2 regions of the Pseudodesulfovibrio hydrargyri genome follow, and region 2 is predicted to be linked to the other one. Evidence: riboswitches for the same ligand, from Rfam matches in the RefSeq annotation. Region 2 holds a riboswitch; the other holds the start of a gene.
What was found. Region 2 has a riboswitch for cobalamin ahead of BerOc1_RS03685 (ribonucleoside triphosphate reductase). Riboswitches for the same ligand answer to the same signal wherever they lie in the genome.
Positions count from the first base shown of each region.

Region 1: it holds a riboswitch for cobalamin, as region 2 does, so the genes downstream of both, BerOc1_RS15570 (sirohydrochlorin cobaltochelatase) here and BerOc1_RS03685 (ribonucleoside triphosphate reductase) in region 2, are expected to answer to the same signal.

Region 1 is NZ_LKAQ01000004.1:2,429,197-2,444,797, reverse strand. Features, by position in the region: gene BerOc1_RS15600 (NUDIX domain-containing protein) at 1-283, opposite strand, end outside; gene BerOc1_RS15595 (L-threonylcarbamoyladenylate synthase) at 776-1,387, opposite strand; gene BerOc1_RS15590 (TrmH family RNA methyltransferase) at 1,398-1,988, opposite strand; gene BerOc1_RS15585 (response regulator) at 2,172-2,567, shown strand; gene BerOc1_RS15580 (Hpt domain-containing protein) at 2,583-3,308, shown strand; gene BerOc1_RS15575 (chemotaxis protein CheA) at 3,318-5,003, shown strand; cobalamin riboswitch at 5,017-5,194, shown strand; gene BerOc1_RS15570 (sirohydrochlorin cobaltochelatase) at 5,318-6,292, shown strand; gene BerOc1_RS15565 (FecCD family ABC transporter permease) at 6,297-7,334, shown strand; gene BerOc1_RS15560 (ABC transporter ATP-binding protein) at 7,327-8,112, shown strand; gene BerOc1_RS15555 (ABC transporter substrate-binding protein) at 8,109-9,002, shown strand; gene cobI (precorrin-2 C(20)-methyltransferase) at 9,072-9,785, shown strand; gene BerOc1_RS15545 (sirohydrochlorin cobaltochelatase) at 9,782-10,576, shown strand; gene BerOc1_RS15540 (alpha/beta fold hydrolase) at 10,760-11,638, opposite strand; gene BerOc1_RS15535 (ASKHA domain-containing protein) at 11,767-13,323, shown strand; gene BerOc1_RS15530 (small ribosomal subunit Rsm22 family protein) at 13,313-14,425, shown strand; gene lipB (lipoyl(octanoyl) transferase LipB) at 14,435-15,094, shown strand; gene lipA (lipoyl synthase) at 15,024-15,601, shown strand, end outside.
Region 2 is NZ_LKAQ01000001.1:799,733-815,333, reverse strand. Features, by position in the region: gene BerOc1_RS03740 (LysR family transcriptional regulator) at 153-1,028, shown strand; gene BerOc1_RS03735 (hypothetical protein) at 1,525-1,761, shown strand; gene BerOc1_RS03730 (NAD(P)-dependent alcohol dehydrogenase) at 1,925-2,974, opposite strand; gene BerOc1_RS03725 (AraC family transcriptional regulator) at 3,265-4,203, opposite strand; gene BerOc1_RS03720 (aldo/keto reductase) at 4,750-5,895, shown strand; gene BerOc1_RS03715 (ABC transporter ATP-binding protein) at 6,037-6,678, opposite strand; gene BerOc1_RS03710 (ABC transporter ATP-binding protein) at 6,671-7,594, opposite strand; gene BerOc1_RS03705 (ABC transporter permease) at 7,597-8,481, opposite strand; gene BerOc1_RS03700 (ABC transporter permease) at 8,478-9,473, opposite strand; gene BerOc1_RS03695 (ABC transporter substrate-binding protein) at 9,528-11,129, opposite strand; gene BerOc1_RS03690 (hypothetical protein) at 11,322-11,546, opposite strand; gene BerOc1_RS03685 (ribonucleoside triphosphate reductase) at 11,564-13,654, opposite strand; cobalamin riboswitch at 13,824-13,999, opposite strand; gene BerOc1_RS03680 (methylenetetrahydrofolate reductase) at 14,065-14,937, opposite strand; gene metE (5-methyltetrahydropteroyltriglutamate--homocysteine S-methyltransferase) at 14,997-15,601, opposite strand, start outside.

The sequences.
Region 1 (15,601 bases), on a different contig from region 2:
CGCGGGCCGGGTCCGAATAGACCCCGAGCAGGCCGGTCAACCGCACGGCCAGACCGGTCTCCTCCAGCATCTCGCGCTCGGCCGCGTGCTCGCAGGTCTCGCCGTAGTCCACGAATCCGCCGGGCAGGGCCCAGCCCAGAGGCGGATTGCTTCTCTTCACCAGGACCACGCCCTGGCCGCCGCCTTCCAGCGGCATGGCGATGACCACGTCCACCGTGGGGGTGGGATTCCGATACACATGAATTTCGCCCCCGCAATGGGGACAGGTTTGCACTTTGCCCATGGCACGCTCCGTTGGCTTATGGATACGGCAGGACTGTCCCCAAACACGGCCGCGAAGTCAAACCCCGGGAAAGGGATTCCACTTTTTTAACCCTGCCGCACGCCTCTTCCGGCCCACGGATACCCGCCGTCCCCGGCGCGGCATCAGAGGAAAAGATTGACTACGATTTCATCAACATACTGTTTTTAAAGACAATATATATTCATGCGAAACCATACGAGAAAGGCTTCATCGGACCATCCGGTGAAGCCTTGGCTTTCTCGTGTGCAAATAAAAGGAAGAACTTGTTTAGGATACAGCAATGGCCGTGCCAACGTCGTTTAAATTGGATATATTTCATATATATCATATAAAATCAGTAAATTACAGTAAAGAGAAAAGAAAAATAAAAAATCCTGCGCCCGGAAAAGGGTACAAGATTTTTTACCTCGGACCGGCAACGGTCCATTTCCCGTGAAGGCGGGTTCAAGTTTTTTGACCCGCCCGAACGGATCAGGCGTTGCGCACGGCCACGGAAAACCCCTTGTCGCAGAGTTTCTTGATGGATATCTCGCCCTCGCGGATGATCTCCAGCTGGCTGGAGCCGAGCATGCGGACCACGGTGGACGGTTTGTGGCCGCGCGGCCACGGCGGGTCGAAGTAGGCGCCGTCGACCATTTCCAGGAGCGCGGGATCGATGTCCTCGGGCATGGCCGCCGGAGGCTTGCCCGACAGATTGGCGCTGGTGGCCACGATGGGCTTGCGGAACCGGCGCGACAGCTCCGAGGCAAAGGGATGGCCGGACCAGCGCACCGAGGTGTAGCCCTCCTCGTCGGACAGCCAGGCGGGCAGTCCGGGCAGAGCCTTGACCAGGATGGACAGCGGGCCGGGCCAGAACGCACCGGCCAGGTCCAGCAGGGAGCGGGACTTTTCGGCGGTGACCAGGTCGAGCATGTCCAGCCCGCCGATGATCAGCGGCAGGGGCCGTTCCTCGGAGCGTCCCTTGACGTGGGCCACGCGGTCGCAGGCCTTCTCGCTGGTGGCGTCGCAGCCCAGCGCGTAGAGGGTTTCGGTGGGGTATATGACGATGCCGTTGGAACGCAGGGCCTTGAGCAACTCTTGCATGACTCTCTCCTTACCTCGAATACCATTGGGTTTTGAGCGATTCCAGTTCCTCCCGGGAGAAGGAGGGTTGGTCGTACATGCCGGCGGCGTTCCGCTGGGTGAACGCCTGATACAATATGATGGCCGCGGCCACCGAGACGTTGAAGCTCTGGACCATGCCCTGCATGGGGATGTAGACCTCGTCCGGGACCAGCCTGGCCAGATCCGGCGAAGTGCCCCGGTGCTCGTTGCTCAGGATGACCGCCGTGGGCCGGGTGAAGTCGATGTCCATGACCGGCCGGGCCGTGTCCGAAAACCCGGTGCGCAGGATGCGCATGCCCTGCCCCTTCAGTTCGGCGACCATCTCGGCCGCGTCCACGTGCTCGGTGCGCTCGATCCATTTCTTGGCCGAGGCCGAACTCTTCTGGGCCAGGTCGGGCCACTGCGAGTCAGTGTAGTACAAGTGCACCCCGGCCACGCCGAAGGCGTCGCAACTCCTGAGGACCGCCGAAACATTGTGGGGGTCCCAGATGTTGTCCATGATCAGGGTCAGGTCCCGCTGCCGCCTGGACAGCACCGCGTCGATGCGTTTTTTCCTTTCTTCCGTTATCTGTCTGGGCATGCGGCGTTGGTATCCATTCTGCAATGGTTTGGCAACCCCGGACCCCCTCCCTGGGTGTCGCAACCGGCCAGATTATAATGTGATGCGAGTTATAAATTCCTATCATCATATTGACATTTTTTCATTTTACGTAGGAAAAGAAGATGTGAATTCTCTTTCCAAGACAAGAAAGCGGAGAACGAAATGCGTGCACTTATTGTCGAAGACGAATTCCTAAGCCGCAAGGTCCTGCGGTCGTTCCTGATGACCCTCTTCGAGGTGGACATCGTGGTCAACGGCCGGGAGGCGGTCGAGGCGTTCAAGCTGGGCCATGACGAAAACAGGCCGTACGACCTGATCCTCATGGACATCATGATGCCCGAGGTGGACGGGATAGAGGCGTTGCAGAAGATTCGGGCCCTCGAGACAAAGCACAACTACCGGCCGAGGGTCAAGGTGATCATGACCACGGCCCTGGACGACCCCCGGACGGTCATCCGAACCTTCCACGACGGCGAGGCTTCGGCCTACATCGTCAAGCCGGTCGCCAAAGACAAGTTGTACGCCGAGCTGGAAAAGCTCGGGCTCCTGCACAAGTAAAGCCGAGGACCCGTCATGAGCGAAGACCCGATGGTCGAGGAGTTCTTCTCCGAAGTCAACGACAAGTATTACCCCCAGGTAATGGAGGGACTCGAACTGCTCGAGGGCGACGATCTGAGCCAGGGCATCGAGATCCTGGCCCGCCCCCTGCACACCATCAAGGGCGTAACCGGGTTCATGGCGGGCTTTGAAGAGGCTTCCCACTTCACTCACAAGATAGAGGATTTCCTGAAGAAGGTGCAGTCCGGCGAGGTCGAGTCGACGCCGGGCAACGTGACCCTGCTCTCGCGCGGGGTGAACATGATCTTCCAGGTTCTGGAACAACTCAGGGAGGGCGACACGGACACCGGTGAGCGCGAGGAGGTCCTGTCCCTGATCAAGGAGGCGTCCTCCAGCGAACAGGCCGAGGGCGAGTCGCTCGGCGCGGGTGTGGACGTGGAGACCCGGGACGGGGTGACCGTGATCACGGTCAAGGACCCGCGCGTCCACCTGGAGGGCCACTTCAAACCGATCATCTCCGCCATCCTGTCCATCGAGCCCGGCGACCCGGTGCTCCTGGACCTCGGCGGGGTGCTGACCTTCGGCTCCGGGGCTTGGGCCGCCGTGGCCAGCATGGGCACGACCTTCAAGATCGCGGCCTGCAACCTCTCCCCGGACGCCAAGCAGACGCTTATCGGGTGGGGCCTCGACAAAACCATTTCCATATATCCCGACAGGGAAACCTACTTCACCGCGCAATAAGGGGAAGCCATGCAGGACAGCATCATCCAGTGCATCGAGGACATCGAACAGCAGATCCTCGAAGTTGACGCCACCGGCCAGGGGGTCGAGGCGGTGGTGGACGCACTCGGCCTGTCTTGCATGCAGCTCTCCTCCGCCGGGGTCATCGCCCTGCTGGACATGCTCAAGGACGGCATCACGCCGGTCAACAGCGAGATCATCACCTCCCTGCTCGGCATCTGCGAGGCCCAGAAGAAGTTCTTTTTCGCCCTGGGCGGCCTGCTCGAGGGCAGCGCCGACGCCCTGGCCAAGATCAAGACCTCGCCGTCCGCCCCGGTGATCGAGGAGTCCGAGGAGGACGCGGCCAAGGCCTTCGAGGAACCGCCCACGGCCGAGGCCGACGTGCCCGAGGAAGAGGAAGCGGGCACCGAATCCAAACCCGACTCCAAGGCGGACGCCAAGGCCGAGTCCAAGTCCGACTCCAAGGCGGACGCCAAGTCCGCAACCTCGGCCATCTCCTCCATCCGCGTGGCCACCGACCGGCTCGACCGGGTCATCGAACTGGTCGGCAAGCTCATGGTCACCTACGCGGTCATCGCCCAGGGCGGGGCCACCAGCATGACCCAGATGGCCTCCAGCCTGCGCGAGCTGGACAACGTCATCACCCGGCTCCAGCAGGAGGTCAACGCCATCCGCCTGGTGCCGCTCAAGCAGATTTTCATGCCCATGCACCGGCTGGTCAAGAGCCTGTCCCAGAAGATCGGCAAGAAGCTCGACTTCGAGGTCAAGGGCGACGACCTGGCCCTGGACAAGACCATCGTGGAATCCCTGAACGAACCCCTGGTCCACCTGCTCCGCAACGCCGTGGACCACGGCCTGGAAGACCCCGAGGGACGCAAGGCCGCGGGCAAGCCGGAAAGCGGCACCGTGACCCTGTCCGCCTGGCGCAAGGGCGACAGCGCCTTCATCCAGGTCAGCGACGACGGGCGCGGCCTGGACCCGGACCGCATCCTGGCCAAGGCGCTGGAAAAGGGGCTGGCCGACCCGGACAAGGAGTACGAGACCGAGGAGATTCTCCAGTTCGTGCTCCAGAGCGGCTTCTCCACGGCCGAAAAGATCACCGACGTGTCCGGGCGCGGCGTGGGCATGGACGCCGTGGTCAACGCCATCAAGGTCGCCCTGGACGGCGAGGTGTCCATCAAGAGCACGCTCGGCAAGGGCGCGTCCTTCACCATCGTCATCCCCCTGGACCGCTCGGCCAACGAGGGCATCGTGGACGCCCTGGTCTGCAAGGTGGGCGGCGACACCTTCATCATGCCCAGCCGCGACGTGGTCGAGATATACATGCCCCGGCACAACGACGTGGTCGAACTGCCCGACGGCCGCGAGACCGTGGACGTGCGCGGCGAGATCCACTCCCTGCTCCGGCTGGCCGACCTCCTGGAACTGACCCCGGAGATCGACAACATCGAGATGGCCCAGGCCATCGTGGTCCGGGTGGGCGACTACAAGGGGGCCATCCTGGTGGACGAAGTGCTCCGCCAGCAGCAGGTGGTCATCACCGGCTTCACCGTGCCGGTGCAGGAAATCTTCGACATCCCCATCCTGGGCTACGGCATGATGGGCGAATCCGACGCCCTGGTCATCAACGCCGAGGAAATGATCCAGCAATTCCAGGAACGCATCGCCAAGGCCGCCGACTCCTCCTTGACATAACCGCCGCCCGGAGCATAATCCTCAATCTTCAGGTGTCCTCGGACTCAATAGGGAATCCCGTGCGAATCGGGAGCGGACCCGCCGCCGTGACGTCCTGCCGAACCGCTGCCATTCATGCCACTGGGGTTTCCCCTGGGAAGGCGGCAGCGGGAGGGACCAGCCGGAAGACCTGCCTGAAGCGCGCAAAGGACTTGCCACGGTGGTACGTGGGCTTGCCGCCGAGGTATCGAAGGGAATAATACGGACCCCTTCCTCTGAATTCGATGAGGAAGGGGTTTTTCATTTCCCTCACCCGCCCCTTTTGGAGAACATTGATGACCTTGTTCAGAAACTCCATCTTCCTCCTGCTCGCCCTGCTGCTGGCCGTCCCGGCGCAGGCCGGGCACCACGACGAGGGCCCGGCCAAACCGGCCATCGTCCTGGCCGCCTTCGGCACCTCCTATCCCGAAGCGGTCAAATCCATCCTGAACATCAAGACCAAGGTGGAAGCGGCCAACCCCGGCGTGCCCGTGCGCCTGGCCTTCACCTCCAACATCATCCGCCACATCTGGCAGAAGCGTCAGGACGACGCGGCCTGGAAAACGGCGCACGCCGACATCCCCGAGGAAGTCCTGTACGTCAAGCACCCGCTGGCCACCATCGCGGACCTCCAGAACGACGGCTACCGCGACGTCACCGTGCAGTCCCTGCACGTTTTCGCGGGCGAGGAGTTCAACGACCTGCTCGCCCTGATCGGCGGGCTCAAGGCCATCCGCACCCTCAAGGCCAAGAACATGCCCTTCGCCCGGCTCGCCGTCGGCCGCCCGGCCCTGGGCATGCCCGGCACGGAATATCCGTACACCGAGGACATGGCCCGGGCCGCCAAGATCCTCAAGGACGACGTGGACCAGGCCAAAAAGCTTGGCGCTGCCCTGGTCTACATGGGCCACGGCAACGACTTCTTCTCCACGGGCATCTATGCGGAATTCCAGAAGGTGCTCCAGGCTGAATACGGCTACCCCATCTTCATCGGCTGCGTGGAGGGCTATCCGGCCTTCGACGACATGGAGGCGCAGCTCAAGGGCGCGGGCAAGAAAAAGGTCCTGCTCAAGCCGTTCATGATCGTGGCCGGGGACCACGCCTCCAACGACATGGCCGGCAACGAGGACGACTCCTGGAAGACCATGCTGACCAAGCGGGGCTACACGGTGACCACCGACCTGCGCGGCCTGGGCATGCTCGACGGCTGGGCCGACATCTACGTGGACCATCTCAAGGACGCCATGGCCGCAACGCCGGGCGCGCAATAGGATCATGACGACCGCCGCCTCCCGTACCCCCCTGCGCAACGGCCTGACCGTGGCCCTGCTCGCCGCCGTGCTTGCCGGGCTGGGCCTGGCCGCCTGCGGCCTGGGAGTCATCCCCATCCCGCCGGACGAGATCCTGCGCGGGCTGCTGGACGGGCTGAGGGGGGCGGCGGATTCCCTGAGCGCCACCACGGCGGGCATCCTTTTCGACGTCCGCCTGCCGCGCATCCTGACCTGTACGGCCGTGGGCTTCGGCCTGGCCGTGGCGGGCGCTGTCTTCCAGGGGCTGCTGCTCAACCCCCTGGCCGACCCGTTCACCCTGGGCGTGTCCTCGGGCGCGGCCTTCGGCGCGGCCCTGGCCCTGCTCCTGGGGCTCTCCTTTTTCGGACCGGCCACCCTCCTGGTCCTGGCCTTTGCGGGCGCGGCCCTGACCTTAGCCGCCGTCATCTCGCTGGCCGGGCGGGACGGCGAGCTGTCCCCGGCCTCGCTCATCCTGGCCGGGGTCATCGTCTCGGCCATCCTCTCGGCGGGCATCAGCTTCATCAAGTACCTGGCCGATGAGCGGGTTTCGGTCATCGTCTTCTGGCTCATGGGCAGCTTCGTGGGCCGGACCCTGGGCGACGCCGCCCTGGCCGGCTTCGCCGCGCTGACGGCCTTCGCGGTCTGCCTCTACTACGGCCGCGACCTGAACATCATGAGCCTGGGAACCCGCTCGGCCCGCAGCCTGGGCGTGGACACCGGCCGGGTGCGCCTGATCCTGCTGGTGACCGCCTCCCTGGTCAGCGCGGTCTGCGTGTCCGTGAGCGGGATCATCGGCTTCGTCGGGCTGATTGTTCCGCACCTGATGCGCATGGTCGTGGGCCCGGACAACCGCTGGCTGCTGCCCGCCTCGGGCCTGGGCGGGGCCATCCTGCTCCTGCTGGCCGACACCGTGACCCGCGCGCTGCTGCCCCACGAGGTGCCCATCGGCGTGCTCACCGCGCTCATCGGCGGCCCGGTCTTCTGCTGGATATTCAGCCGCTCCCGGAGGCTGGCCCGTGGATAGCGCCACCTTCACCCTGCAGGACCTCGGCTTCTCCTACGGCGACACGCCGGTCCTGCACGGCCTGGACCTGGGCTTTGCCCCGGGCATGGTCCACGGGGTCGTCGGGCCCAACGGCAGCGGCAAGTCCACCCTGCTCGGCCTGCTGGCCGGGCTGATCGCGCCCACCTCGGGCGCGGTGCGCCTCAACGGCGAGGACGTGTCCGGCTGTCCTCCGGCCCGGCTGGCCGCACGCTGCGCCCTGGTCTCCCAGGACCAGCCCCTGCGCTTCCCGTTCACCGTGGCCGAGACCGTGCTCATGGGGCGGCACCCGCACATTCCCCGGTTCAGCCGCCCTTCGCTGCGCGACATGGAACGCGTGGAACAGGCCCTGGCCGGCATGGACCTCTCAAGCCTGCGCCACCGTCCCGTGGCCGACCTGTCCGGGGGCGAGCGCCAGCGCACCGCCGTGGCGCGCGGTCTGGCCCAGGACACCCCGGCCCTGCTCCTGGACGAACCCACCTCGGCCATGGACATCCGCCACGCCATGGCGACCATGGAGGAGCTCGCCCGGCTGGCCGGAACGGGCCGCACCGTGGTGGCCGTGCTCCACGACCTGAACCTGGCCGCGCGGTACTGCGACAACCTGGTCATGCTGGACAAAGGGGCCGTTCACGCCTATGGCAACGTGTCCCGCACGCTCACTCCCGAAAACATCCACGCGGTCTTCGGCGTGCGCGCAGCCGTTCTGGAAACCGAATACGGACCGCACATCGCCTATATCCAAGGAAACCGATCTTGAAACGCCTCTTCTTCACCTTCGCCTTCATCCTGCTCCTCTGTTCCACCGCCCAGGCCCGGACCATCACCGACGATTCGGGACGGACCGTCGCCTTCGAAAAGCCGTTCACCCGGATCATCTCCCTGTACGGGGCGCACACCGAAAACCTCTTCGCCCTCGGACTGGACGAGCAGATCATCGGCGTGTCCACAGGCGAGGACTATCCGGCCGCGGCCCTGGCCAAGCCCGCCTTCAACGCCCGGGACGGGGTGGAGAAGTTCCTGGCCGCCAAGCCCGACCTCATCCTGGTCCGGCCCATGCACATGCGCACCTACGCCGGGCTGTGGAACGCGCTCGCCCGCCACGGCGTCACCGTGGTCTCGCTCCAGCCCGACTCCGTCGAGGCCATGTTCGACTACTGGCGCGCCCTGGGCGCCCTGACCGGCCGCCAGACCAAGGCCGAATACATGATCGAGGACTTTCGCGACGGCGTGCGCCGCGCCGAGGACCGGCTGTCCACCATCCCCGTGGAAGAGCGGCCCGGCGTGTTCTTCGAATCCATCCACCGCAAGTCCGCCACCTTCTCGCCCGGCTCCATGCCCTTGTTCGTCCTGGAAAAGGCGGGCGGCATCAACGTGGCCGCCGACGCCCGCCCCCGCCACGGAACCAACATCGCGGACTACGGCCTGGAACGGCTGCTGGACAAAGGGAATAAAATCGACGTCTACCTGGCCCAGCACGGGACCATGAACGACGTCTCGGTCGGCGACATCGTGAACAGCCCGGCCGCCTCGCGTATCAGGGCCGTCCTGACCCGCAACGTCTTCCTGGTGGACGAGCACCTGGTCTCGCGCCCCACCCTGCGCCTGCTCGAAGGCATCGATACCGTGTACCAGCTCCTGCATCCCTAGCCCCAAGTTGACGGGCCAACGCAAAACAGACACAGTCGGCTACCGACAAAAACAGAACGGATAGACAACGTGACCAAGAAAGGCACCCTCTACGGCATCGGGGTCGGCCCCGGCGACCCGGAATTGCTCACCCTCAAGGCCGTGCGCGTCCTCGGACAGGTGGACGTGATCTTTGCCGCCGCCTCCACCAAAAACGACTATTCCACGGCCTACTCAATCGCCAAACCGCATCTCAAGGACGACGTGCGCATCGTCCGCCTGGGCTTCCCCATGACCAAGGACCAGGACGCCCTGGACGAGGCCTGGGCCGAGAACGCCCGGCTCGTGGCCGAGGTCCTGGACAACGGCCAGGACGCCGCCTTCCTGACCCTGGGCGATCCCCTGACCTACTCCACCTACGGCTACCTGCAGCGCACCCTGCTGGCCATGAACCCGGACCTGCGCCTGCGCGCCGTGCCGGGCATCACCTCCTTTCACGCCGCGGCCGCGCGCATCGGCCTGGTCCTGTGCGAGTCCAAGGAGTCCCTGCTGATCACCTCGGGCGTGGCCGATCCGGCCCGCCTGGAGGAGCAGCTGAACACCGCCGACAACGCGGTCATCCTCAAGGCGTACAAGAACTTCGACGACATCCGCGCCCTGCTGACCAAGCTCCGCCTGGCCGACACCACGGTGCTCGTCTCCCGCCTGGGCATGGACGAGGAGTCCATCCTCATGGACATCAAGGACGCGCCCAAGCAGCCGCACTACTTCTCCCTGGCCCTGGTCAAGAGGAACAAGGCGTGAGCACCGCCATCGTCCTGGCCGCCTTCGGCTCCCGGCACAAGAACGCCATGGCCTCGCTCAGCCACATCACCGAGCGGGTCAGGGCGGCCTACCCGGACATCCCGGTGCGCGTGGCCTATACCTCCAAGACCATCCGGGGCCACATGAAGAAGGCGGGCGAAGAGGCCGACTCCGTGCCCGCCGCCCTGGACAAGCTCCTGAGCGAAGGCGTCACCCACGTGGCCGTCCAGTCCCTGCACCTCATCCCGGGCACCGAGTTCCACGAACTCCTCGGCCTGGCCAACGAGCTCATGCTCCGCGAGCACGGCTTCACCCGTGTGGAAGTCGGCTTCCCCCTGGTGGCCGGCGAGGCGGGCGTGGAAGCGGTGGCCGACGCGGTCCTGGCCATCGCCGAACAGGGCAAGGGCGAGAACGACGCCGTGCTCTTCATGGGCCACGGCACCAAGCACGACGGCAACGTTTACTACGAGGCCCTGCACCGCGCCTTCCAACAGCGCGACCCGTCCGTTCACATGGGGGCCATGGAGGCCGAACCCGGCATCGACGCGATCATCGAACGGTTCACCCGCGACGGCGTCAGAAAAGCCCATCTCCTGCCCTTCCTCTTCGGCGCGGGCTGGCACGCCGCCCGCGACATGGTCGGCGACTCCGAGACCAGCTGGAAGACCCGCCTGGAAAAGGCGGGCATCGAGTGCGAGGCCGAACTCAAGGGCGCGGGCGAATACGACCGCCTGGTGGACATCTGGCTCAGCCACCTCCACGACGCGCTCAAGCGCATGAACCGCTGCTAGCGGCCGGGGGAAGGGGAAAGGTCCGGGAACCCCTTTGGATCAGGAGAACCGCATGAGGCGCTCCGGAAGAGACGGGATCGAGGTCAGGAGAGGGCTAGCCGAGTTTCAACCAGTCGGTCCGGAGCGCATGGAGCGCTGCCAGGGGCGCCTCCGCCTCCATCTCCCTTAGTCTTGAACGAGCCACTATTGCCGGGCCGCCCGCCGCATGTGTTCGGCCATCGCGTCCACGATGCGCGGCCAGACCGGTGTGGGCAGGTCGTGGCCCATGCCTTCGATTACCAGCAGTTCCGCGTCCGGTATGAGCCGGGCCGTCTCCCTGCCGCCCTCCAGGGACATGAAGGGGTCCCTGTCGCCGTGGATCACGAGCGCGGGGGCCTTGATCGAAGCGATGGAGGATTTCCGATAGCCGTGGGCCCCGACGGCCAGTCCCTGTCGGGCCATGCCCTGCGGATGATAGGACCGGTCGAAACTCGCGCCCAGAAGATTCCGCAACCGTTCCTCCTCAAAGGGAAAACCGGGGCTCCACAGCTTCCGCCACATGTCCGTCTGGTGCGCGACGAACGCCTCGCGCTCGGCCGGAATGGGCTTGTACACCTCTGCCAGGACGTCGTCCGCAATCTTGGGCAGTTCGGGGTTCCCCGTGCTCGACATGATGGACGTCAGGCTCAGGACGCGCGCCGGGTGCCGGTACGCCACGACCTGGGCGATCATGCCCCCGACCGAGGCGCCGCAGACGTGCGCCTTGTCGATACGAAGGGCGTCGAGCAGGCCCACGGCGTCATCCGCCATGTCCTCGAGGGTATAGGCGGGCGCCACCGACCGACCGGCCATGGCCGCCGCGATGTCGGGTACGCCAGCCTCGTCGAACTTGGTGGACAGGCCTACGTCCCGGTTGTCGAAACGGATCACGTAACACCCACGCTCCGCCAGCATCTCGCAGAATCCGGACTCCCAATAGATCATCTGGCTTCCGCCGCCCATGATCAGCAACAACGCCGGCCCCTTGTCATCGCCGAACGTATCGTACTCAATGTCAATGCCATTGGCCTTTATCCGAGACATGATGCCTTCCTTTCGTTTGATTCCTCGCTGACCAAAATCATTACCAATTCCCGCCCCCGCTGCCAATCCCGATGCCCGCCGTTTACAGCGCACGCGCCTTGGGCTAGTCTGCGCCCCACGGAGATCACGTGAGCATACTTATACACACCCATGACGGCGGACGCTTCGCCCTGGAACCCAGGCCGGGCGACACCCTGGCCCGGACCATATTTCTCTCCCGGCTATGGCACGGCGTGCCGTTGTGCTCCGGACTGGGCAAGTGCGGCCTGTGCCGCGTGCGCTATCTCAAGGATGCGCCCGAGGCGAATCGCGACGAGTTGAAGAAGCTCGGCCAGGACCGGCTCGACCAAGGCTGGCGGCTTGCCTGCCTGCACCCGTCCGAGCCGTGCGAGATCGAGCTGCCCGAACCGGTACGCAGCCAGCGTGCCGTACGCGCCCTGAAACAGGCCTGCGGCGACTTCGCCCTGGCCGTGGACCTGGGCACCACGTCGGTTCACTGGACCGCTTTGGTTGACGGAGAACCCGTGGCCACGGGCCGCGAACTCAACCCGCAGATGGGCATGGGGTCCGAAGTCATGTCCCGGCTGGCCGCCGCGTCCACGGCGGAGGGACGGTTCGTGCTCCGCGCCCTGATCACCGACCGCATCACCGAGCTGGCCCAGCTGGCCGCCCGCAACCTGGGCGGGAACTGCGTGGCGCTGGCCGTTTCCGGCAACCCGGCCATGACCTACATCCTGCTCGGCAAGAAGCCGGACGACCTGGCCGCCGCGCCCTACGAACTGACCTATTTCGGCGGCGACGAGAAACGCTTGGGCGCGGGGTTGCCCCCCGCGTACATCCCGCCCCTGCTCGCGCCCTTCGTGGGCGCGGACCTGTCCGCCGGGCTGACCGCCGTGGAGTATGGCGGCGAGCCGCAGTATCCGTTCCTCCTGGCCGACCTCGGGACCAACGGCGAGTTCATCCTGGCCTTGTCGCCCACTGAGCGGCTGTGCGCCAGCGTGCCCATGGGCCCCGCCCTGGAAGGCGTGGGGTTGTCCTTCGGCCGCACCGCCGGGCCCGGGGCGATCACCGGCTTCCAGCTGACGCCCAAGGGGCTGGAAACCCGCTATTTCGATGACTCGGACGCCGCCCAGGCGACGAGAACGGGCATGACCGGCACGGGCTATCTGTCCCTGGCCGCCGTGCTGCGCGTCCACGGCGTGCTGGACGAGACCGGGCGCTTTGCCCAGGGGACCACTCCCCTGGCCGCGCGGCTGGCGGAACGGGTGACGGCCCTGGACGGCGAGCCCGCCTTTGCGGTCAACGGCGAGGTCAGGCTCCCGGCCTCGGACGTGGAGGAGATCCTCAAGGTCAAGGCGGCCTTCAACCTGGCCGTGTCCACCCTGCTGGGGGCCGCCGGAATCGGTCCGGGCGGGCTGAAGCGAATTTATCTGGCCGGTGCCTTGGGCGAACACGTCTCGCCCGCCGACCTGGAGACCCTGGGCTTTCTGCCGCCCGGCTGCGCGGCCCGGACGGTCAAGGAGGGCAACACGTCGCTCAAGGGCACGGAGCTGCTCCTGGCCGACCCGGCGGCGCGGACCTTCGCCGAATCCCTGCCCGAGGGGCTGACCCGCGTGGACCTGACCGGCGACGCCGATTTTGGCGACCAATTCATCCAAAGGATGCGTTTTTCCTATGTCGATTGACGGCCTGTTTCCCAACCTGACCGAGGACAACGTCGAACAGCTCGTACGCTTCGAGGGGTTGCTCAAGCGCGCCTGGCCGCTCAGGGGCAAGCACCGCGACCAGCTGAAGTACGACATCCGGGACATGTCGCGCAGCCTGACCAACGAACGGTCCACCCGACGCAAGGAGTACATGACCGACGACAAGTTCCTGTCGCCGTATCTCTACTATTTCCTGCCCTGGAACCTGTTCCGCCTGTCCCGGCTGTTCACCGGCCTGGAACTGGACATCCCCGAGGACGGCAACGTGGCCGATCTCGGCACCGGCCCGCTGACCACGGTCCTGGCCCTGTGGATGTCCCGGCCGCATCTGCGCGAACGGCGTCTGAACTTCACCTGCCTGGACATCGCGCCCAAGACCATGGCCACCGGGCTCAAGCTCTTCCAGGCCCTGGCGGGCGAAGGCTCGCCCTGGCGGATCAAGACGGTCAAGGCCGGGTTCACGGACCACATCCGCGACAAGGCGGACCTGCTCATGGCCGCCAACGCCTTCAACGAGCTGGACTGGTCCGGCCGGTCCACCCGGCCCCAGGCCGAAAAGCTGGCCGCGCACATGATCGGCTCCGCCAAGGAGACCGGACGCATCCTGCTCGTGGAGACCGGCGTGCGCCTGGCCGGGCGGATCATAGCCGAGATGCGCGCCCAGTTTCTGGAAAAGAGCTACAAGCCCATAGCGCCGTGCCCGCACACGGGCGAATGCCCCATGCCCGCCATGGGCCAGGGGCCGTGGTGCCACTTCAACTTCTCTACCAAGGGCGCGCCCGAGTGGCTGGAGCGGATTTCCGGGGAGGCGTCCCTGGCAAAGGACAACGTCAGCCTCAACTTCCTCTATCTTTCGCCCGGCGGCGCTTCCGAGTGGGGCGCGGTGCGGGCCGTTTCCGAGCCCTTCAAGCTGCACGGCGGCAGGGGTCAGTACGCCTGCTCGGACAAGGGGCTGACCCTGATCGAGTACGCGCCCGGCGCGCACCCCCTGTTCCCGGGCCAACTGATCGCGCCCGCCTGGCCGCAAAACCCCAAGACGGACCTCAAGTCCAAGGCGCTCATCCTCCCCTACAAACCATAAGAGCGAGCAATGAAGATCATCGATCTCGGGCTGATCGGCTACAAGGACGCCGAAGCCCTGCAACTGAAAGCCCTGGACGCCGTGTCCGGCGGCGAACAGGAAAACACCGTGTTCCTGCTGGAGCACCCCAACGTCATCACCCTGGGCCGCCTGGGCGGTTCCGAGAACCTGCACCTGGACCCCGAGGAGCTGCAGATCCGGGGCATCGACATGGTCCAGACCACGCGCGGCGGGAACATCACCTGCCACTTCCCCGGCCAGCTGGTGGCCTACCCCATCTGGCGGGTGGAGAAGCGGCCAGGCGGCATGCGCCAGTTCTTCCACGACATGGAGCAGGCGGTCATCGACACCTGCGCGCACTTCGGGGTCGAGACCATCCGGCGTCCCAAGCATCCGGGCGTCTGGGTGAACGAGACCCGCAAAATATGTTCCATGGGCATCGGCGTGCGCCGCTGGGTCACCTACCACGGCCTGGCTTTGAACGTGGCCCGTGACACGAGCCTTTTCGACGCCATCACCCTGTGCGGCATCCAGGGCGCGGTACCCACTTCCATCTCCGCCGAAGCCGGGCGGGACATCGACATGGAGGACGTTAAGCATGTCTTCAAGCGAGCCTTTGCAAAAGCCTTTGCGAATTCCGCCGTGGCTGCGGATCAAGCTGCCGAGTAACGAGAACTTCTCCAACACCTCGGAGCTCATCGGCGACCTGCACCTGAACACGGTCTGCCAAAGCGCCAAGTGCCCCAACAAATGGGAGTGCTTTTCCAAGAACGTGGCCACCTTCCTGATCATGGGGGCGATCTGCACGCGCAACTGCGCGTTCTGCAACATCACCTCCGGCGACCTGGAACCGCTGGACCCGAGCGAGCCCGGCCGCGTGGCCGAGGCCGCGCGCCGACTCAAACTCAAGCACGTGGTCATCACCTCGGTCACCCGCGACGACCTCGCGGACGGCGGGTCCGGCCACTTCGCGGCCTGCATCCGGGCCGTGCGCGAGGCCATGCCCGAGTGCACGGTGGAGGTCCTCATCCCGGACTTTCAGGGTGACGAATCAGCACTCAAGGCAGTACTCGACGCGCGCCCAAGCGTGCTCAACCACAACCTGGAAACCGTGCCGGTCCTGTACGATGCCATCCGGCCCCAGGCGGACTACCGCCAGTCCCTGGCCGTGCTGGA
Region 2 (15,601 bases):
AATACACACATGGCGGCAATAAGAGTGAACATTGTTGCCTCGCGGTTGAAGTTTTGGGAAAGGCCTTACAAGCTAGGGGTTGGCTGCAGTTGAGTCCAATTAAATGATTGGATTAACCCGATAAACGCCATGGATTGCCGGGAGTAGTTGTTGTGGAGCTGTACCAACTTGTGTCCTTTGTTGCCGTAGCCGAAGAGGGCAATATGACGCGGGCGGCGAGTCGGCTGAATATGAGTCAGCCCGCGGTCAGTGCGCAGATCAAGGCTCTGGAGGAAGAGCTCGGGATCAGTTTGTTCTGGCGGACACCCCAGGGCATGGATCTGACCAAGGGCGGGGAGCGTTTGAAGGACAGGGCGGATATCATCCTGCGTGATGTCGACGCCTTCAGGAATGAGGCTGAAAAGGCCCGGGGCGGCGGCCGTGGCTCCATCGCCCTCGGGGTTAACACCGACCCTCGCCTGCTGCGGTTGAAGAACGTTCACTCCTTGCTGGCAAAAGAGTTCCCGGAGATATTCCTGGTTGTTAAGGAGACAATGAGCTGGGACGTTGCGTCGGAGCTGTCTTCAAGAAACATTGATCTGGGCTTTTCCTACACTCTCCCCGATGACGACAGAATTGAAGCGCAGTCTCTGGGGGAGATTGAATTGTCGATTGTCGCATCCGAAGCCTGGCGAGAGCGGCTGGGGGCTCCCGGCTTGAAGGAACTCGCATCTTTCCCGTGGGTCTGGACCAGTGACCATTGCCCGATGAACAAGGTGCTCTCCGGTCTGTTCAAGAGTATTGGGGAGGAGCCGGTCAAGGCCGTAGTGGTCGATCAGGAATCGGCCATCCTGCGTTTGGTGGCGGACGAGGTCGGCCTTGGGATCATGCCCGCGCTTAAAGTGGAAGACGTCTCCGATGCGTATGGTATATTCTCCGTGATGAATCTTGAGAAAAAGCTCACTCTCCACCTGCTCTCATTGGAGCGCAGGGCGGATGAACCCATGATAGCCGCGATGGTGAGTCTCATAAGGGAGGTCTGGAGCTAGCGGCACTGCCCGGATAGCCTTGAATGGCTCAAGAAGCCGTGGATTCAATTCCCTCGGCTCCACCAAAAAGGCTTAGAAGGTTCTCCCTCTAAGCCTTTTGGGTGGTATGTAACGTATACGAATTAAATAAGTAAGTTAGAGTTGAAATCGGTTTGAAAACTGTCCAATGAAAAACGGCATTTGCGGTCCGGCAAAGTGGGGATGCCTTCTTTCGGCATGTAGAAATGGCGCGAACAGGAAGAGCTTGACTCCTTGATAAAATGGACACTACCACAATACGTTAACTATCAAATGTTCATGAGGCCGGACCCGCTTTAATGGCAACCGGGCTCACTTACGGTGCGAATAGACTGGAAAACACGGCCCCGGGCTCGCGTTGGACGCAATGGAGCGTAGGCCAGGGAAGATTTACTGAAACCCCATGCTCCCAGGTCGGATTACGGGCATCGGCCCTGGGGTCGAACACGGAACGGCCAGCAACAAGCGAGGACAGGATATGAACGGCGAACAGGAAAAGGTCAAAACGATTTTCATGGGCTACCACCCTCGGACGCATGACGGCAGCTCTCCGCGATCCCGCACCCTCGGCGACGCCATCGCCGTCATGGATGCCTTCAACAAAAGTCAGGGGGAGGGCACGCTTCGGGCCGAGGTTGTCGAAATCGCCTATAGCGACCTTTGCGCCGTTGCCGTGATGGAAACAACAATCGGCAAGGTCTGGCAGTACCTCTGATCCCCGCAAAAATTCTCTTTTTCGATTCGCCGGAGCCCGTTCCTGTCGGGATCCCGGCGTGACGGCCACCCCTTTTTCGAATCTCGCAATAAAAGCGGCCCCGGTTGCGTGGCAATCGGGGCCGCCTTTGTTGCGGCGTATGGTTTCCGCGAGTTGAAGGGGGTTAGCTCGTCAGATCGATCACGAAGCGGTAGCGGATGTCCTTGTTCACCACGCGGTCGAAGGCCTCGGTGATCTGGTCGGGCTTGATCAGTTCGATGTCGGCCTTGATGTTGTGGGCCGTGCAGTAGTCCATGACCTCCTGGGTCTCGGCGATGCCGCCGATGACCGAGCCCGCCAGGCTCCTGCGTCCGCTGGTCAGGGTCATCCCGGGGATGTCCTCCAGCTGGTCCAGGGCGCCGACGTTGACGAGGGTTCCGTCGACCTGGAGGAGGTTCAGGAACTGGTTCACGGGGAATCCCTTGGGGACCGTGGAGATGATCAGGTCGAAGTGCCGGGTGAGCCGCTGCATGGCGTCGGCGTCGCTCCACAGGACCGCTTCGCGCGCGCCCAGCTCCCTGGCCGCGGCCACCTTGCCGGGCGAGGTGGTGAACACCGTGACGTCCGCCTTGCGCGACACCGCGAGCTTGACCGCCATGTGGCCCAGTCCGCCGAGGCCGATCACGCCCACCCGCTGGCCGGACTCGACCTTCCAGTGCTGGATGGGCGAGAAGGTGGTGATCCCGGCGCAGAGCAGGGGGGCCATGGCCGGCAGGTCCACCCCCGGCGGCACCCGGATGGCATAGTGCTCGCGGACCACGATCTTGTCGGAGAAACCGCCGTAGTTGTAGCCGCCCGAAATCTTGTCCGGTGCGTTGAACACGAGGGTCCAGTCGGGGCAGTACTGCTCCAGATCGGATTCGCAGCACTCGCAGGTGCCGCAGGAATCCACGATGCAGCCCACCCCGGCGAAATCGTCCACCCTGAATTTCCTGACCTTGCTGCCCACGGCCACCACCCGCCCGATGATCTCGTGCCCGGGAACGCAGGGGTAGTTGGCCGGGCCCCACTCGCTCCGGGCCATGTGGATGTCGGAATGGCAGATGCCGCAATACATGATGTCGATCAGCACATCGTCCGGCCTCAAGGCCCGGCGTTCGATGGTCATGGCCTGGAAGCCGTCCGTCGGACCGTTCACTCCGTAGGCCTTGATGGAATAAGGGCCGTTACCCATGTCGCTGCCTCCTTAACGGTTTGCGCGTTCATGTTCACAGGTCTTCATGCGCCCTTTACGGCCTCGGGGGAGAAATTCTTCCGCCCGGCCCGCGGCATATGAAGATGCCTATTGTCCCTATAGCAGCGTCCGTCAAAAAGGTCATGAAACGATTGTGTCTTATTCATGCATAATCCTGTCGCGTGGCGCGGGCGGGCACCGTTTGATCGCATGAAAACGAAAGCGGGACCGATGGCTCGGCCCCGCTCGATCGGTTTCATCGGAGGAGGGCCCGTCGGGCCCAAGGGAAGCTAGGCCGCGCCCGAGACGACCTCGGTCCGGCCCTGCCGGTGCAGGTTCTTGATGTCGCGCAGGGGCGGCGCTCCGAACTGGCGCTTGTATTCGCGGCTGAACTGCGACGGGCTCTCGTAGCCCACCTGCAGGGCCGCGGTGGTGGCGTCCTGGCTTTCGGTCAGCATCAGCCGTCGGGCCTCGTGCAGCCTCAGCCATTTCTGGAACTGCAGGGGGCTCATGGCCGTCATGGCGCGGAAATGGTGATGGAAGGTGGACACGGACATGCCGGTCTCCCTGGCCAGCCCCTCCACTTTGAGCTGCTTGGCGTAGTTCTCCTTGAGCCAGTCCACGGCCCGGGCGACCTGCTGGCCGTGGCTCTCGGCCGTGGCGATCTGGCGCAGGCGCGGGCCGAGCTCGCCCATGAGCAGGCGATACAGAATTTCCTTGAGAATCAACGGGGAGAGGATGGGGATGTCCTCCGGGGTGTCCAGGAGGTCGATCAGCCGCTGGAACCCGTCAAGCAGCGGTTCGGACACCTCGCACACGGCCATGCCCCGGCCGGTCCGGCGGTTGTTCGGGGCCGGGAGATTGCTGTCGACCATGAGTTGGGCGACCATGCCCAGGTCGATCTTCAGGACCAGGCTGAGGAGGGGGGCCTCCTTGCTCGCCTTGAGAACGTTGGCCATGACCGGCAGGCCGACCGAGGTGATCAGCATGTGGTTCTCGTCGTAGACGTATTCCTCGTCGCCGAGCTGGACCCGTTTGGCCCCCTGGGCGACCACGCAGATGCACGGTTCGTACATGGCGCTCTTGGGCTCCGTGGGTGTCTCGTAGCGGACCAGCATCAGGCCCGGGATGGCCGACTCCAGGTGGCTGTCCGTTTCGGTCCAGCGGTAGATCCGCTCCGCCAGGGCGCTTCGCGCCGCACTGATGTCGCCGGTCGTTTCCTTGCTCATTGTGCGTCTCCTTTGCGTGTATCCCTAGCAGTACCCGGACGCGTTGGACAAGAGGCGGAGTGTTTATTCCGGACGATCGGGCAATAATGAAAGAGGATCGGTCTATCCTTCCCGGCTCTCCCGGCCGTATACGATGGAGGAAGTCGGGCCATCCGTACGGAGAAGCCCGCCGTCCTGTCCAAGACGATACACCATAGGCCCGGGGATATCCACGAGGGACATGCCCACGTTTTCGATCGGAGTACCTCCGTCCGATTTCGGGCATGGGCGCCCTTTCCCCGTCCGGGGGAAAGGGGTCTGTTGCCGCCCGCCGTGTTGCGTTGGATGCCGCAGTGCATTCTATCGTGCAATCGGCGGCTTTGGGGTGGCCGGTGCCGATATTGCCGGATGCTCCGAGAGGGAGGGAATCCGTGCGACCGATCCGTGCCCCGGAGGGGCGGCGATGATAAGGGAAAGTACGCGCAGCCTCGGACGGGGGCGCGCGTTTCATGGCGCGTCCGGCTGCGTCCGGCCGCCAGAGATGTTCATATTCCACAAGGAGACCAGATGCTTTACAGAACAATGCCCAAGAACGGCGACAAACTCTCCGCCCTGGGGTTCGGGTGCATGCGCCTGCCCATGACGGACGGCGTCATCGACGAGGAGCGGGCCATCGCCCAGATCCGCCAGGCCATCGACAATGGGGTCAACTACGTGGACACGGCCTGGCCGTACCACAACGGAGAGAGCGAGCCGCTGCTGGGCAAGGCCCTGAAGGACGGCTACCGCGACAAGGTCAAGCTGGCCACCAAGCTGCCCACCTGGCTGCTCAAGAGCCGCGAGGACATGGACACCTTTCTTGACGCCCAGTTGGAAAGGCTCGGCACCGACCACATCGACTACTATCTGGTCCACGCCCTGTCCGGCCCGTCATGGAAGACCATCGAGGCGCTCGGGGCCAAGGCCTTCCTGAACAAGGCGGTTCAGGAAGGGCGCATCGTCAATCCCGGCTTTTCCTTCCATGGATTGGCCGAGGATTTCCAGCCCATCGTCGACGCCTACCCCTGGGTCTTCTGCCAGATCCAGTACAACTTCCTGGACACCGATTTCCAGGCCGGGACCAAGGGACTGGAATACGCGGCCTCCAAGGGGCTGGGCGTGGTCATCATGGAGCCCCTGCGCGGCGGCAACCTGGCCCTGCCCGAGCCGCCCCAAGCCATCGCCGACATCTGGGACTTGGCCGAGGACGAGCGGACCCCGGCGGAATGGGCCCTGCGCTGGGTCTGGAACCACCCGGAGGTCACCGTGGTCCTGTCCGGCATGAACGACGAGGAGCATATCCGCCAGAATATGGCCGTGGCCGCCGAAGCCGAGCCGGATTCCCTGACCCGCTCCGAGCTGGACCTGGTCAAGCGCGTGGCCGATACCTACCGGCGGCTCATGCAGGTCGGCTGCACCGGCTGCGGCTACTGCATGCCGTGCCCGGCGGGCGTCCAGATTCCCACCTGCTTCGATATGCTCAACAAACTGCACATGTTCGGCAACGAGGCCGAGGCCAAGCACATGTACAACGCCTTTGCCGCGGGCACGGTCCTGCAGCGCGAGCCCGGTTTCGCCTCCCAGTGCGTGGAGTGCGGGAAGTGCCTGGAGAAGTGTCCCCAGTCCATCGAGATCCCGGAGGTCCTCAAGCGGGTCGCCGCCGCCCTGGAATAACCAACCGCCGACAATATCACCGGAGATGTCCGGTTGCCGAAAGGCCTGGAAGCGAACCTTCCAGGCCTTTTTTTGCCCGGAGGAGGTGTCCGGGAAGATGGTTCGCCGCGTCCGCCGCCATGCGGGCGGTCTTCAAACCCGTCAGGCGGCGGCGCGGTGAATTGTCGGGGACTCGGCCCGGTCCGGAGGCGCGAAGGTCTCGTCGATGCGGTGGGCGACGCGGCCCAGGAGGTTGCGGTCGTGGCTGATGGCCAGCACGCCCGCGCCCTGTTGCTCGGCCCAGTGTAGGACCGCGTCCCAGACCATGGCCTGGGTGTTGGGGTCGAGCATGGCCGTCATCTCGTCGGCCAGAAGATAGCGGGTGCGCGGGGACATGACCCGGGCCAGGGCCAGCCGCTGCAGCTCGCCGCCGGACAGTTCGTGCGGGTAGCGGGACAGCCAGGCGGGCTCGACGTTCAGCCGGGCCAGGGTGCGGGCGTCGGGCCGCCACCCCTCGTTCAGGCTGTCGCCGAGCTTCCAGCGCGGGTTCATGGTCAGCTCGGGATGCTGGAAGATGAGCTGCACCGGGCTGAAGGCGCGCCGGGGCAGGGGGTGGCCGTCGCAGGTCACCGTTCCCTGCTGCGGGGTCAGGTGCCCGGCCAACAGCTTGGCCAGGGTGGACTTGCCCCGGCCGCTGGGGCCGGGCAGGCCGACGACTTCCCCGGGCTGGACGGAGAAGGTCAGCCCCTCGATGATCCACGGCGTGGTCTCGTAGCGGAAGAACAGCTTGTCGCCCTTAAGCATGGCAGCACCTCACCTGGCCTCCCCCCACCACGCGCAGCGGTTGGGGGCTCTTGCAGTCCTCGCGGCATTCGGAGCAGCGCTCGGCGTAGATGCATCCTTCGACCAGGCTGTCCTCCATGGGCTGATTCCCGGCAACATACCGGAATCCCTGCTGCGGCAGGGCGTTCCACAGGGCGCGCGTGTACGGATGGCGCAGCCGTCCCCGGCCCGCGAAGTCCGAGGCCGGGGCCGTCTCCACCGTGGTTCCGGCATAGATGACCGCCACCCGGTCCGCGATAGTCACGGCCGCGTCGATGTCGTGGGTGATGAGCATGATCCCCTTGCCCGAGTCGGCCAGTTCGCGCAGGTGGTCCAGGGACTGGCGGATGACCCCGGCGTCCAGGCCGGTGGTCGGCTCGTCCGCGATGAGCAGGTCCGCGTCGCCGGCCGTGGCCGTGGCCGTGAGCACTCGCCGGGCCATGCCGCCCGACACCTGGAACGGGTACATGGCCTTGACCTTGTCCTCCAGCCGGTAGCGGGCGAAGGCGCAGTCCGTGTTCCGGGCCGCGTCCGTGCAGCATTGGCCGCTCAGTCGCGAGGCCCGGTAGACCTGCCTGCCGACCCGGGCCAGGGGATTCAGATAGGCCACGGACTGGGGGATGAGGGCGATCCGTCTGCCGCGTAGCCGTTTTACGTTGCGCGGGGTCACGGGTTCGCCCTGGAACAGGATGTCCCCGGTGTGCCGGGCGTTGCCCGGCAGCAGGCCGAGGACCGCGTGGGCCAGCAGGCTCTTGCCCGAGCCGCTGGAGCCGACCACGGCCACGATCTCGCCGGGGGCGATGCGCAGCGACAGGTCGCGCACCGGGTGCAGGGTCCGGCGGCGCCATCCCTTGTCGTAACGGGAAAATTCGATGGACAGGTTGTTGACCGACAGCATGGCTACTCCTGGCTGGTTTTGGGATCGGTGATGACGCGCAGGCCGTTGCCCAGCACGTCGAAGAGCTTGACCGTGACCAGCAGGGACAGGCCGGGCAGGATGGCCAGCCACCAGTAGCCGGTCGAGATGTGGCGCATGGACTCGGACAGCAGGATGCCGATGGACGGGTTGTGCGGCGAGAGCCCGAAGCCCAGGAAGGTCAGCCCGGCGGCGTGCAGGATGGCGTGCGGAAAGAGCAGGATCAGGCCGATGGTGAACTGGGGCACGATGTGCGGGAGCATGTGCCTGCGCGCGATCCACCAGGGGGAGCGGCCGAGCCGGCGCGAGACCATGACGTATTCCGCCTGCTTGAGTTGCAGGATTTCGGCTCGGATGATGCGCGCCAGCCGGGTCCAGTGGGACACGGCCACGGCGATGATCACCCCGGTGGCCCCGCCACCGCAGGCGAACGAGACCAGGATGAGCAGGACCAGGTGCGGGGTGGCCATGACCAGGTCAATGAGCGTGGTCACCACCGCGTCGGTCCGCTTGCCCATGGTCGCGGACAGGGTGCCGAGCACGGCCGAGACCACGGAGCTGACCGTGGCCGCCAGCAGGCCGATGCCCAGGCTGCGGGTCAGCCCCTTGACCGTGCGCACGAGCATGTCGCGGCCCAGCCAGTCCGTGCCGAAGGGATATTCCAGGCAGGGCGGCAGCTTCTTGTGCAGGAAATCCGTGGTCAGCCCGGTGTCGCCCATCAGCCGGGAGGCGGCTGTCAGGGCGGCGAAATAGGCCAGGCACAGGCAAAGCGCCCAGGCGGCCCGGCCCCGGCCGTCCAGCAGGCGCAGCCGCCCGGCCAGGTGGTACAGCCGTTGGGACGGGGTGGGAGCGGCGGTGACGGTGGTCATCGCGCCTCCTCCGCGCCGATGCGGATGCGCGGGTCGAGCACCCCGTACAGGATGTCGGCGATGAGGTTTCCGGCGAACACGAACACGGCGCTGAACAGGGTGATGCCGAGCAGCAGCGGCACGTCGCCGCGTATGCCCGCCTCCACCGTGGCCTTGCCCAGCCCGGGATAGGAAAAGACCTGTTCGGCCAGGACCGACCCGCCGAACAGCTCGCCCAGGGAGGCGAACTGGAGGGTCACGGCGGGCAGGGCCACGTTGCGCATCGCGTGCCGCCAGGCCACGCCCGCGCGCGACTCGCCCTGGGCCAGGGCGAACAGGGCGTACTCGCTGTGCATGGCGTCGATGGTCTTCTCGCGGGTGTGCAGGGCGATCTGGGCCACGCCGATGAGCGACAGGGTGGCCGCCGGGAGGATGAGGTGGTGCAGCCGCTGCCACAGAGTGGCGTCGCCGGGCGACACGCCCGGCGGGGTGGCGCAGCAGATGGGCGTCCAGCCCAGGGAGACCGAGAACACGGCCAGCAGGACCAGCCCCATCCAGAAGGACGGGGTGGAGGCCAGGGTGTAGCTGTACACGCGGATGACGCGGTCGGCAAAAGAGTTGCGGTTGGTGCCCGCCGTGACCCCCAGGACGAAGCCGAGCAGGCCGGACAGCAGCCAGGCCGAGGCCATCAGCCACAGCGAGGTCACGAACCGCTTGCCGATGACCGTGGTCACCGGCTCGTTGAAGATCATTGACTGGCCCAGGTCGCCCCTGAGCGCGTGGCCCGCCCAGATGGCGAACCGCTCGGGCGCGGGCCGGTCCAGCCCCCATCGTTTGACGATGCGCTGTTCCTGCTCAAGGCTTATCTGCATGCGGTCGATGCCGATGTAGGCGTTCACCGGGTCCACCGGCGACAGGGAGACCAGGGTGAAGGCCAGGACCGAGACCAGCGACAGGATCAGGGCCAGGCGTCCAAGCTTGCCCAGACAGAAGGATGGTGAAATGGCGTGCATTGCGGCTCGTTCCGATCCCGGGGCGCGGCTGCCCGCGCCCCGGGAGACGGATGGTTAGTCTTTCCAGGTCCACTTCTGGATGTTGGCCGTGACGGGCCAGCCGTGGCCGTGGGGCTCCACTTGGGAGACGCCCACGTCCAGGTGCTCGCTGACGAAGTAGGTGTGCTCCAGGTTGACCAGCCAGACCCAGGGCGCGTCGCCCAGTCCGTTGGAGCCTGTGGTCCCGTCCCACTGGGCCTTCCTCCACAGGGGAAGCGACGCCTCGTAGTTCTCGGCGGCCACGGCCGCGTCCAGGTATTCGTCGACCTTGTCGTTCTTGTAAAAGCCGGGATTGTTGAAGCCTTCCCCCGCATGGTGGCTCGAATACAGCTGGTAGACCTCGATGGGATCATGGGCCCCCCAGCCGAAGACGATGACCTCGGAATGCATCAGGTGCTTGATCTCGTCCCAGCTGCGCTTGCCCTCGACCACGGCGTGGATGCCCACGGGCCGGAGCATGTCGGCCACGGCCAGGGCCAGGTACTGGCGGATGGCCCGGTCGGCCGGGTAGATGACCGTGAACTCGGCCTTGACCCCGTCCTTCTCGACGATGCCGTCGCCGTCCGTGTCCTTCCAGCCCGCGTCGGCCAGGATCTTGCGCGCGGCGTCCGGGTCGGCGTCCTTGAAGACGTTCTCCGGGTTGTCCCAGGGCAGGCCGTCACAGGGGCCGTAAGCCGGGCGGCCGAACCCTTCGAGCACGCCTCTGACCAGCAACTCGCGGTCCACCGCCACGTCGATGGCCTTGCGGATGGCCGGGTCGGCGGTCACGTCATTGCCGATGGGCGCGCCCTTGTCCGTGACCTGGCCGGTGTCCGGCACGCAGGGAAACATCAGCCCCCGGTTGTCCACGCTCTTGACCGGATGGAGGACCATGCCCGGGATGGTCTGCACGGCCAGGGCCTGCGGGACCACGACGACGTCCACCTTGCCCGCCTTGGCCGCGGCGAACGAGGTGTCCTCATCGGTGAACAGGAAGACCAGCCGTTTGAAGAAGGGTTTGTCCCCGTAATAATGGGGGTTGATCTCGGCGATCATCTGCTGGCCTTCGTTCCATTCGACCATTTTGTACGGCCCGGAGCCCACGGGCCGGCGCGCGTAGCCGGGGCCGTGCAGGGCCTTGGGCACAATGCCCAGGCTGATCAGCCGGTTGATGAAGGTCGTGTCGCGTTTCTTGAGGGTGATCCGCACACCGTATTCGCCGGTGGCCTCGGCCTTGTCCATGTTGATCAGGTCCACCTTGCCGCCCGCCTTGGCCGCGGTGTTGAAGGTGTAGGCCACGTCCTCGGCGGTCAGTTTCGAGCCGTCGGAAAATCTGGCGTCCTCGCGGATGGTCAGGTTCCAGGTCAGGCCGTCCTCGGACAGGCTCCTGGCCGTGGCCAGGTCGTTGACGATGTTCAGGTTCTCGTCGCGTTTGAGCAGGGTGGACTGGAACAGGGGGTTGCCGTAGCGGCCCCAGCCCAGGGTGGGGTCGTATCCGTCGTCCGGCTCGCCCTTGACCGCCAGGGTGAGTGTGTCCCTGGCCAGGGCCGGGGCCGAGGCCAGCGTGCCCAGGACAAGCAGACCGGCCAGTGCGGCCAGAAGCAGCCTGCCCGCACGGCATTGAGTGAAAACGTGCATGAACTCCTCGCTTTGAGTACTCGTTTCGGAAATGATTGCGCTGGATAACACTTTCATAAAAAAAGTGTCAACATAGACATATGAAAAACGAAAAGATGAGCAGTTTACCCCGCCCGTCCGGGCACGAAAAAGGCCCGGCCCGCCGTATGGCAGGTCGGGCCCTGGTCGTCGCGGGACGCCGTGGACGGGAGTCTAGTCGGGCTGGTCCGAGGCCAGTTCGCCGATCGTCTTGAGGGTCTTGCCACGGTCCTGGGCCAGCTTCTTCCACTTCCGCTTTTCCTTTTTCAGGGCCTCGACGGTGTGCAGGAGGTCCTGGACGGTGCGCGCCGGGTAGCCGTGCGTGGCGCGGCTGCCCCTGCGCAGTTCCTCGTCGTTGTGCTGTCGGATGGAAGCGAGCTGGTTGGCGTCGAGTATCATGGGTTTCCCGTATCAGGTCAGGCGGCGGGCTCGCAAGCGGTCTCGCAGGCCGACGAGCAGAAGCTCAGCTGCGAGTATTCGACGCGGTCCTTGTACTCTTCCTGCTTGCCTTTGTTCCAGCGGCCCACCGGGCGGTAGTAGCCGACCACCCGGGTGTAGACCTCGGTCTCCTTGTCGCAGGTCGGGCAGTTGAAGTGCTCGCCGTAGATGTAGCCGTGGTCCTCACAAACGGAGAAGGTCGGGGTGACCGAGATGTACGGGATCTTGGTCTTGCTCATGGCCTTGAGCAGGAAGCTCTTCACGCTCTCCTCGTCCGGGGCGGCCTCGCCCAGGAAGGTGTGGAAGACCGTGCCCCCGTTGTACAGCGTCTGCAGTTCGTTCTGGTGTTCCAGGGCGAAGAAGACGTCCGAGCTGATGCCCACGGGCAGCAGGGTGGAGTTGGTGTAGTACGGGGTCTCGTCGCCCGAGGTGTGGATGTCCGCGTACAGCTCCTTGTCGATCTTGGCCAACCGGTAGCAGGTGCCTTCGCCGGGCGTTGCCTCGAGGTTGTACAGGTTGCCGGTCTCCTCCTGGAACTGGACCACCAGTCGGCGCAGGAGGTTGAGCACCCGCTGCATGAGCCGGGAGCCGGACGGGGTGTCGAGCCCCTTGTGCAGCAGGTTCATGCACGCCTCGTGGCCGCCGATGAGCCCGATGGTCGAGAAGTGGCCCTTGAACCCGTTCTTGAGGTAGCGCCGGGAGAACGGGAACATGCCCGCGTCCAGGTTCTTCTGGACCACCTTGCGCTTGAACTCCAGGGACTCCGAGGCCAGCCGGGCGTACTCGGAGATCAGGTCCATGAAGTCCTCTTCGTTGTGGGCCAGGTAGGCCAGCTTGGGCAGGTTCAGGGTGACCACGCCGATGGACCCGGTCAGGTCGCCCGCGCCGAACAGGCCGCCGGTCTTCTTGCGGATCTCGCGCAGGTCCATCTGCAGGCGGCAGCACATGGAGCGCACGTCCTCGGGGTTGAGGTCCGAGTTGATGAAGTTCTGGAAGTAGGGCGCGCCGTACTTGGCGGTCATCTTGAGCAGCAGCTTGCCCTCCTCGGACTCCCAGGGGAAGTCCTTGGTCACGTTGTACGTGGGGATGGGGAAGGAGAAGATGCGCCCGTCCGCGTCGCCCTCGATCATGACCTCCAGGAAGGCCCGGTTGAACATGGCCATCTCTTCGGCGTACTCGCCGTAGGTGGAGTCCTTGAGCTCGCCGCCGATGATGACCGCCTCCTTGGCGATGTGCGCGGGCGGCACGAAGTCCAGGGTGAAGTTGGTGAACGGCGACTGGCCGCCCCAGCGCGAGGTGGCGTTTAAGTTGTGCAGCAGCTTCTGAACCTGCTGTTTGACGTCGTGGTAGCTCAGCCCGTCGTTGCGGATGAACGGGGCCAGATAGGTGTCCACGTTGTTGAAGGCCTGGGCCCCGGCCCATTCGTTCTGCAGGGTGCCGAGGAAGTTGACCATCTGGCCGCAGGCCGCGTCAAAGTGCTTGGCCGGGGTGGACGAGCAGCGGTCGCGCAGGTTGAACCCTTCGAGGAGCAGGTCGCGCAGGGACCAGCCCGAGCAGTATCCGGCCAGGCCGAAGGACAGGTCGTGGATGTGGAAGTAGCCGTGGGTGTGGGCCAGGCGGACCTCCTCGGGGTATTTCTCGAGCATGTACCGGGCCTGGACCGAACCGGCCATGTGCAGGATCAGCCCCTGGAAGGAGTGAGTCATGTTCGAGTTTTCGTTGACCCGCCAGTCCACGTTGTTCAGGTAGCCGTCGGTCACCTTGGCGATGTCCAGGAACGCCTCGTCCTGGGAGCGCAACTCGCGTCGTTTCTCGCGGTAGATGATGTACCGTTCGGCCACCTTGTACAGGCGGGCCTCCATGAGGACCTCCTGGACCATGTCCTGGACCTGCTCCTGTTCGGGGATGTCCACGTCCTTGAGTTTCTTGGCCACCTTGCCGGCCAGCCGGTCGGCCAGCAGCGGGTCCTTGATGCCGCTGCCCTTGAGGGCCTTGAAGATGGCGGAGCCGATCCGTTTGGTGGACCAGGTTTCGATGCATCCGTCTCGTTTGAGAATTTTGCTGGGCATGTGAGTCTCTTGCAGGCAACGCGGAGGACGGCGCACGATCAGGGTGCGGCCGCTTGTTAAACTGCCTGCGCTGTCGCCGATGAGCGGTCTCGCGGCGGAACCGCGGACCCGGCGACGGTTGTCGGGTGGGCTTCATTCTTGTCCGCATGCGGGTTCCGCGATCCGCATCCGGCAGGAAACGCTTCAGGTAGGTCTTCTGGCTCTCCCCGTCCGGCCCGCCTTCCCGCCTTGCGGCAGTGGCTTTCGGACCGGACCTCCATGGGGGATCACAGCGGCGGGACCGCTCCGGCTTCGCACCGGATTCCCTGTTATGGCCCGGGGGCCACCTGAAGGACATCTAGAACTTTTCGAGAGTAGCCAAAGCGGCGGTGAAGCGCAAGGGCCGAATTCACCAAACCGGCCCCGGCGGGTCAGCCGCCCAGTTCCGGCACCCCGGACAGGATGTCCAGGCAGACGTCGGCGTTATTCAAGGAATACAAATGGATACCGGGTGCGCCGAGGTCCAGCAACTCGCGCACCTGGCGCCGGGCGATCTCGATCCCCTTGCGCCGCACCGCCTCGTTGCCGCCTGCCTGGTCGGCCTCCTGGAGCTCCAGGTAGAGCTTGAGCGGGATGTTCGCCCCGCACAGGGACAGGATGCGGTTCAGGGACGCCATGCTCAGGACCGGGAGGATGCCCGGCAGCACGGGATCGGTCACGCCCCGGGACTCCAGCCTGCGGACCAGGTCCCGGTAGCGGCGCACGTCGAAGAAGAGCTGGGTCACGGAGAAGTCCGAGCCCGCGTTGAACTTGTGGCAGGTCCAGCGCAGGTCGTCGTCGATGGACGGGGACTCGGGGTGGGCGTCGGGATAGCAGGCCGTGGCCACGCCCATCCCGGGCCAGTCCGCCTTGACGAATTCCACCAGGTCCGAGGCGTGCCGGAAGTCTTTCCAGATGTCCTCCTCGTTGCCCGGCATGTCGCCGCGCAGGGCCAGGACGTCGTGGATGCCCGCGTCCCGGAGCCGGTCGACGTATTCGGCGATGGACCGCTTTTCGGCTCCCACGCAGGTCAGGTGGGACATGACCGTCAGCCCGAACCGCCTGTGCATCTCGGCGGCGATGTCCAGGGTATTGTCACGAAACGAACCTCCGGCCCCGTAGGTCACGGAGGCGAACACCGGGTCGAGTTCGGCCAACCGCTCCACTTGGCCGAAAAAGCGGGGCCACTGCTCCCGCTCCTTGGGCGGAAAGAATTCGAGGGAGAGGAAGGGGGATTTGTCCTTGATGCGGTCGATGATCTTCATGGGGTATCCTTGTCGGGGGCGGGCGGGAAGCCGCCTTCCCGCCCGCTCGGGTTCGGTGGTTATCGTTGTTCCTCGCGCAGCCTGCGGGTCGCCTTGACCATGTTGTCCAGGGAGGCCAGGGTTTCGGGCCAGGCGCGGGTCTTCAGCCCGCAATCCGGATTGACCCACAGCCTGCGGGCCGGGATGACCGCCAGGGCCTTCCGCAGCAGGGAGTGGATCTCGTCCTCGGACGGTACGCGCGGGCTGTGGATGTCGTACACGCCCGGGCCGATGTCCGCCGGGTATTCGTCGGCGTCGAAGTCGTCGAGCAACTCCATCTTGCTGCGGCTGGCCTCGATGCTGATGACGTCCGCATCCATCCTGGCGATGGAGGACAGGATGGCGTTGAATTCGCTGTAGCACATGTGCGAATGGATCTGGGTCTCGTCCCGGACGCCCCCGGCGGCCAGCCGGAAGCAGTCCACGGCCCAGCGCAGGTAGTCGGCCTGCTCGGCCCTGCGGATGGGCATGCCCTCGCGCAGGGCGGCCTCGTCGATCTGGATGGCCTTGATGCCCGCCGTCTCCAGGTCCAGGACCTCGTCGCGCATGGCCAGGGCGATCTGGCGGCAGACCTCGTCGCGCGGCATGTCGTTGCGCACGAAACTCCAGCACAGAATGGTCACCG